2 regions of the Vreelandella hamiltonii genome follow, and region 2 is predicted to be linked to the other one. Evidence: predicted binding sites of a transcription regulator. Region 2 holds the regulator's gene; the other holds the start of a gene.
What was found. Region 2 encodes LexA, which represses DNA repair genes until DNA is damaged. Its sites were predicted from a motif close to TACTGTNTANNTANACAGTA; they were not measured.
Positions count from the first base shown of each region.

Region 1 (3,411 bases), on a different contig from region 2:
ACGGCCTGCGGCTCCAGATGAAGATGGTGCCCCCCCGCCAGCACATGGCGGGTGAGGCGGGGAACCGCCTGCCGAGCGGCCACCGCCCACTGGCGCTCACCGAGAATACCGCGCTCTCCTTCTATCAATAGCACGGGGGCTTGAATCTCTGCCAGTATGGCCAGCACCTGCTGCGGCGTCAGGCGGACCAGGGAAGGCTTCAGCAGGCGGCTGTCGGTGCGCATGGCGACCTTGCCATCCGCCGTGGCCTGGGTGTTACGCTCGACCAGCGGCCTGGCCGTGATAGCATCCAGCGGCGTCACGCCGCCTGCCACCCGGGCGGCAACGGCCTGTTCGATATCCGCATACCGGGGCGTGCGCGAAGCGACGCGGCGGTGGGCGGTGAGGCCCTTGCGCAGCTGGCTGGCCGTCTCCTCTGCGGGCGTATTCAGTGCCCCCAGGCCATCCAGCAGCACCAACCGTGCGACACGCTCGGGCAGCGCCGCTGCCAGCAGGCAGGAGACTGCCGCCCCCATCGAGTGCGCCAGCAACGTGGCCTGCTCGATCTCCAGCGCCTCCATGGCATCCAGCACATCGTGAAGGTAGTCCCACAGCGCATAGTCGCTGCCGAAGGGCGCATGGGCCGAGTGGCCGTGCCCGCGAAAATCGAGGGCAACGATACGAATGTTGAGTCGCTTTACCAGCAAGGGGGCCAGCCGCGAGAAGCTCGCCGCGTTATCCAGCCAGCCGTGCAGGGCGACCCACACCGGGGCATCGTGGCGCCCCCAGCTCAGGGCCGCCAGGCGCCCATTGGCCAACGACAGCGGCGTACTGCCGCTAAACTCGGAACCTTTCATCAGCCCTCTCTCTTCACAAAAAACCCTGCGCCGGATGACGCTTCGAGCACCAAACGTTACCATGCCTGGCATAGCCTATGCGCTGATTTCGAGCGGCCCATGGTGGGCCACCCTTTCCTGTCTGCTGGAGACAACCCGATGAAACCTCGTCGCGACACCCGCGCCCGCAATCTCGTGTTCTGGATCACGGTCATCAGTGCGCTGGTGGTTGGCCTCTGGCTGGCCCGTTAGCCTCCTCGTACCCTTACCTTCGCCCCGGCACCTTGCATTTTTTTCCGCAGGAATGAATACTGGCCACAAATACTGTATATAAACACACTATTCATTCGTGAGGAGCCCGACGATGCCGTCTCAACCCACTGCCGTTGCGACCGCCTTGCCGTCAACGCCCTTGCCTCTTCCGTTTGCCTCGCTGAGTGGTCGCGCGGGTTTTAGCGGCTTTCCTTCCCCCGCGCAGGATTACGAGCCACGCACGCTGGATCTCAACACGCGGCTGATCAAGCACCCGACACAGACGTTCTACCTGACTGCCCGCGGCGACAGCATGGAGGGGTGGGGCATCTTCGACGGCGACCTGCTGGTGGTAGACCGCAGCGTGCCGCCTCGGCTGGGCCACATTGTGGTCGCCCTGTTCGACCAGGAGCTGTTGATCAAGCGCTACGCGCTGTATCGCGGTACGCCGCATTTGTGCTCGTCTCATCCGCACTACCCTCCGCTGCCGCTGGAAGAGGCCGAGTGCCAGCTATGGGGGGTAGTGCGCGCCGTCATTCATGAGTATTTGCCATGATCGGTCTGGTGGATGCCAACAACTTTTACGTTTCCTGCGAGCGGGTATTCCAGCCCACGCTGGAAGGCAAGGCCGTGGGCGTCATGTCCAACAACGATGGCTGCGTGATTGCGCGCTCTGCCGAGCTGAAAGCCATGGGCATTGCCATGGGGACGCCAGCGTTCCAGCTGGAAGGGCTGCGGCGTCGGGGCCAGATCCATTTGTGCTCTTCCAACTACGAGCTGTACGGCGACATGTCGGCGCGGTTGGCACAGCTGCTGCGTGAAGCCTGCCCAGAGGTCGCCCCCTACTCCATTGATGAGATGTTCATTTACCTGGATGGCTTCGATGACGCCCAGTGCCAGGCCATGGGCGTGGCGCTACGCCGCCGTGTTCGCCGTTACCTGGGGTTGCCCGTCTGCGTTGGGCTGGCGGCCACGCATACGCTGGCCAAGCTGGCCAATCACGTGGCCAAGCAGCAGCCCCACTATCAAGGGGTATGTCTGCTGGCTGCCCACACTGCCACCACCCAGGCACTGCTCAAACAGCTTCCGGTGAGCGAGGTATGGGGAGTCGGCCGACGGCTTGCCGAGCAGCTCGCCGTGAGCGGTATTCGTACCGCCTGGCAGCTGCGTGATAGCGACCCCAGGCAGTTGCGCAAGCGCTTTTCGGTAGTGTTGGCGCGCACCGCCCTCGAGCTGCGCGGCACGCCTTGCCTGGAGATGAACGCCGTCGAACAGCCCCGCCAGCGCATCATGACCTCACGCTCTTTCGGGCGTGCCACGGGGCGCAAGGAGGAACTGCACGATGCATTGCGCCAGCACGCCCAGCGCAGCGCCGAGAAACTGCGCCAGCAGGGTAGTCTGGCCCGTGCGGTGCTGATGTTTCTGACCACCAGCCGCCATCGCAGGGACCTGCCCCAGCTGGCCCCCCGTGCCATGATTCCCCTCGATGCTCCCACCGACGACACGCGGCTCATTCTGCAGGCCGTCAAGGAAGGGATGGAGCAGATGTACCGCCCCGGATACGTGTTCATGAAAGCAGGCGTCATGCTGGTGGACCTGGTAGACGCCCAGCAGTACCAGCTCTCGCTGCTGGCACCGCCTGCCAAAGCGCACCCCCACGTGATGCGGGCGGTGGATGCCATCAACCAGCGGATGGGGCAAGGCACCATCCACTTTGGCATGCGCGACCCGGACGCCGCTTGGCAGCTGCGCTGCGGGCACCGTTCGCGCCGCTACACCACGCGTTGGAACGAGTTGCTGGAAGCCGGCACCCACCCGGGAGCCATCGCGGCGTTTACTTCTCACCGATAGCCGCTAGGCTAGTGATTCCGCACGCCAAAAGTTTGCCTTATGTCCTATCAACGATCTGATGACGAGTATGCGCCCAGCCCGGACGTGGCCCATCGCCAGCTCAACGACCTTCAGCGCCGCCTGAACACCGGGCAGGATTGGCCCTCCTAGGCAGCTTTCAGGGCCTTGCGCAAGCGTGGGCTCAAGGTTTCACCCGCTGCCATCATGGCCACCAGGATCGCCAGCAGCCACGGCCAGTGCTGGGCAAACGAGACCTGATAGAGGCCCAGGGCATCGACGAAGATGACCAGGATGCCCAGCGGGCTGACGTAGCGCACCATGGTCAGCCACAGCGTATAGGGCAGCGGAGCCAGCCCCAGCTCGTCGCGGAACGTCTCGTTCTTGAGCACGAACCCGGCCAGCAGCACCATGCCCAACCCGCCCAGCGGCATCATCCAACGGGACGTCAGGTAGTCCAACCAGTCAAAGAAGTGCCTGCCCGCCAGCGTCCAGT
Region 1 covers NZ_BMXO01000001.1:77,258-80,668, forward strand. Annotated here, with positions in the region: gene IE061_RS00415 (alpha/beta fold hydrolase) at 1-836, opposite strand, end outside; gene IE061_RS00420 (LexA family protein) at 1,180-1,623, shown strand; gene IE061_RS00425 (Y-family DNA polymerase) at 1,620-2,918, shown strand; gene IE061_RS00430 (sodium-dependent transporter) at 3,065-3,411, opposite strand, start outside.
Region 1: IE061_RS00420 (LexA family protein) is a predicted target of LexA. The motif match lies at 1,138-1,157, and genes of this name have one in related genera.

Region 2 (3,411 bases):
CCGCGGGATTCTTCAGCAGGCGCTTGTCTTCCTTGGTCAGGGTCTGGCCTTCCAGGTCGAGCATGACCGGGCCTAAAGGTTGAGTCATCGTACTGGGTCCAGGAAAAAGGGCGTCATTCTAGACCACCCGTGTGATCTTTCAAAATGTGGAGTATGCCAGCGGGGACAACGTCAATGCAGCCATACTGGCGTACCCGGCACAGCCCGTTTGAAAAGCCAGAGCAGGTCGGCATTACGTAGACGCACACAGCCGTGAGAAGCAGCAAGGCCCATGGGCTGGTCAGGGGGAGTACCGTGCAGGTAGATGTAGCGACGCTGGGAATCGACACAGCCGCCGCGATTGATACCGCGCTCCAGGCCACATAGCCACAGTATGCGGGTCAAGATCCAGTCGCGCTCGGGGAATTCGACCGCCAAATCGGCAGAGTAGACCTCTCCGGTCCAACGACGCCCCCGAAAGACCGCATCCTCTGGTAGCCCATCGCCAATCGCTGCTCGAATGTAGTGCCAACCCAACGGAGTACGTCCACTGCCCTCTTCTTGCCCTACGCCGGCCTTGCCCGTCGAAATGGCGCATTCATGCTCTAACGCGCTCCCCTGCCACCAGCGCAGGCGTTGGGCCTCGGTGTCGATTTCCATCCAGCCACCTTCGACGGGCGGCAGGTCAGCCAATCTGGGCGTGTGCATGGGGCTTCTCATCCACGGTTGCTGCGGGCAACGGCATCGGCGCGCTCATGGCCGCCACCACGACGGGGCGCAGACGTCGGATCAAGTCGCGTACCGTCACCTGCTCTTGATAATCCTTGGCGGCGATATCGCGCAGTGCATCCAGGCCAGACAGAGTGAAAATCACCGTGCCCAACATGAAGTGCAGCCGCCAGAAACGCTCGGCATCTGGCAGCTCGGGGGTCGCCCGCCGCACCAGCTCCGTGAAGCGCGTGAAGACATCGCCATACTGCTGCTGAATGTAGCGACGCAGGTGTCCTTGCGCCTGGCTGTAAGCCAGCCCCAGCAGCCGCATGAACACTTTCAGGCTATGCCGCTCGGCAGGCACGGCCAGCACGGTGGTGGCCATGGTTTCCAGCAGCACCTCCAGAGGAATGGCCTGGCCCTCGTAGCGCGCTTCCAGCTCGTCGAGCGCAGTATGGAAGCGTTCGGAGAACGGGTCCAGGTAGCGGGCAAATACCGCCTGTATCAGCGCTTTCTTCGACCCGAAGTGATAATTGACGGCAGCAAGGTTGACCCGCGCTTTGCTGGTGATATTGCGCAGTGATGTCTCGGCAAACCCCCGCTCTGCAAAGAGCACCTCTGCCGTATCCAAAATACGTGTGACCGTATCCGACTGGGCCATAGCGCCCTCCCAAAACAGGTGTTTAAAACATGGCGATCGCGTTGGCGAATAGTATGCCATTCCCCCTGCTGGCTCAAACGATTATCCCGCTCAAGGTTCAGGCCGCGTGCCCCGGTACGGATTGCAACTCATCATGTACTGGACAGAGCAACATACTGTATACTTAAACACATACTGATTTTACGGACATGTAGCGACTGTCTTTTCACTGTTTGGAGTCTGATATGTTACGCCCACTCACCGCACGCCAGCAGCATGTATATGATTTTATCGTGAAGACCATGGGCGAGCTTGGCTACCCCCCTACCCGCGCCGAAATCGCCAAGGCGCTGGGCTTTCGTTCCCCCAACGCCGCCGAAGAGCATCTGCGCGCCCTGGAGCGCAAAGGTGCCATTCGCATCATTCGCAATACGTCACGCGGCATTCGCCTGCCCAACCAGGAGCCGCTCGACGCCACGCCCCCGGCAGCCGAGCCTGCCAGCGCCGCCAACGATGCCACGCCCAGCGGGCTGCCGGTCATTGGCGAAGTCGCGGCAGGCAGTCCCATTCTGGCAGCGGAGCATATCGACCGTTACTGCCCGCTCCCTGCAGAGTACTTCACCCCCAAGGCCGACTATCTGCTGCGAGTTCGCGGCCTGTCGATGAAGGACGTGGGCATTCTGGAAGGCGATCTGCTGGCGGTGCATCGTACCGACCGCGTGCGTGACGGTCAGATCGTCGTCGCGCGCCTGGAAGACGAGGTCACGGTCAAGCGTTTTAAACGCCAGGGGCATCACGTCACGCTGCTCGCCGAGAACGAAGACTTCGCCCCCATCGAAATCGACCTGAGAACTCAACAGCTGGATATCGAAGGCGTCGGGGTAGGCGTCATCCGAGGCGGGAACGGCCAGGCACTGGGCTAAAATACTGGGCCAGGGCACTGGACCAAGCCACCGCCTACTGCATATCGATGTAACGATGGTCGTTGAACGTGGCGACCCAGTGCGGGTGGTAGACCAGCAAGATACTCAGCAGCATGCCGGTGATGAAGGCTTCCGAGGGCATCAGCAAGGGTAAAAAGCGGGCATACTCCTGAGCCAGATAAATCGCTTCAGGGTCGGTGCCCGCCACCAGAATCAGCCCCACGGCCGCCAGCCCGCCTCCTAGCGTGGCCAGCGCAGCACCGAAAAAACCGCAGGCAAACAGAAACACCATCAGGTTGTCCGGCAAGCGGCGATCCACGATACGCCATACCACCCCCGTGATCACGGCGGGCACCAGTCCCGTCACCAGCACGTTGGGCCCCAACAGCTCCCAGGCATTGCGCCCGATCACCACCATCGCCACGTTGAGCAGCAGGTTGCTGATCAAGGCCAGGGGCACCTTGAACACCAATGTCATCAGCACCGTGAACACCAGATGCAGGGTCAACCAATCGACCGCCTGGGCCCGCAGCTGCCACATCAGCATCACGGCAAGCGTCGCGGCCATCCAGCGATGCTGCAAACCGGTATCTTCCAGCAGCGGATGCCAGGGGCGCTGCCAAAGCACCCACCCCAGCGCACCTGCCGACACCAGCCAGGTAACCAGCAGTGCCCAGGTGGCCAGCACGCTTTGTGCAAAGGACATGGCGCCCCTCCCCGGTGGGCGAGTTAGCTGAACACGACGGTCTTGTTACCGTGAATCAATACGCGGTCTTCCAGATGCCAGCGCAGGCCGCGGGCCAGCACGGCTTTTTCCACATCACGGCCAAAGCGCACCAGGTCGGTGGGCGTATGGCAGTGGCTTACCCGATGGATATCCTGCTCGATGATGGGCCCCGCATCCAGCTCTTCGGTCACGTAATGGCAGGTGGCACCGATCAGCTTGACGCCACGCTCGTAAGCCTGGTGGTAAGGCTTTGCCCCGGCAAAGGAGGGCAAGAAGCTGTGATGAATATTGATGACGCGCCCGGCATAGCGCTCGCACAACGAGGGGGGCAGTATCTGCATGTACCGTGCCAACACGACACAGTCGGCCCGTGCCGCATCGATCTGGGTTTGTACCTGATCGAAAGCCGCCTGCTTGTTGGCCGGGTCAAC
Region 2 covers NZ_BMXO01000015.1:67,721-71,131, reverse strand. Annotated here, with positions in the region: gene nagZ (beta-N-acetylhexosaminidase) at 1-88, opposite strand, end outside; gene IE061_RS14445 (L,D-transpeptidase) at 172-687, opposite strand; gene IE061_RS14440 (TetR/AcrR family transcriptional regulator) at 665-1,351, opposite strand; gene lexA (transcriptional repressor LexA) at 1,576-2,253, shown strand; gene IE061_RS14430 (energy-coupling factor ABC transporter permease) at 2,288-2,959, opposite strand; gene purU (formyltetrahydrofolate deformylase) at 2,983-3,411, opposite strand, start outside.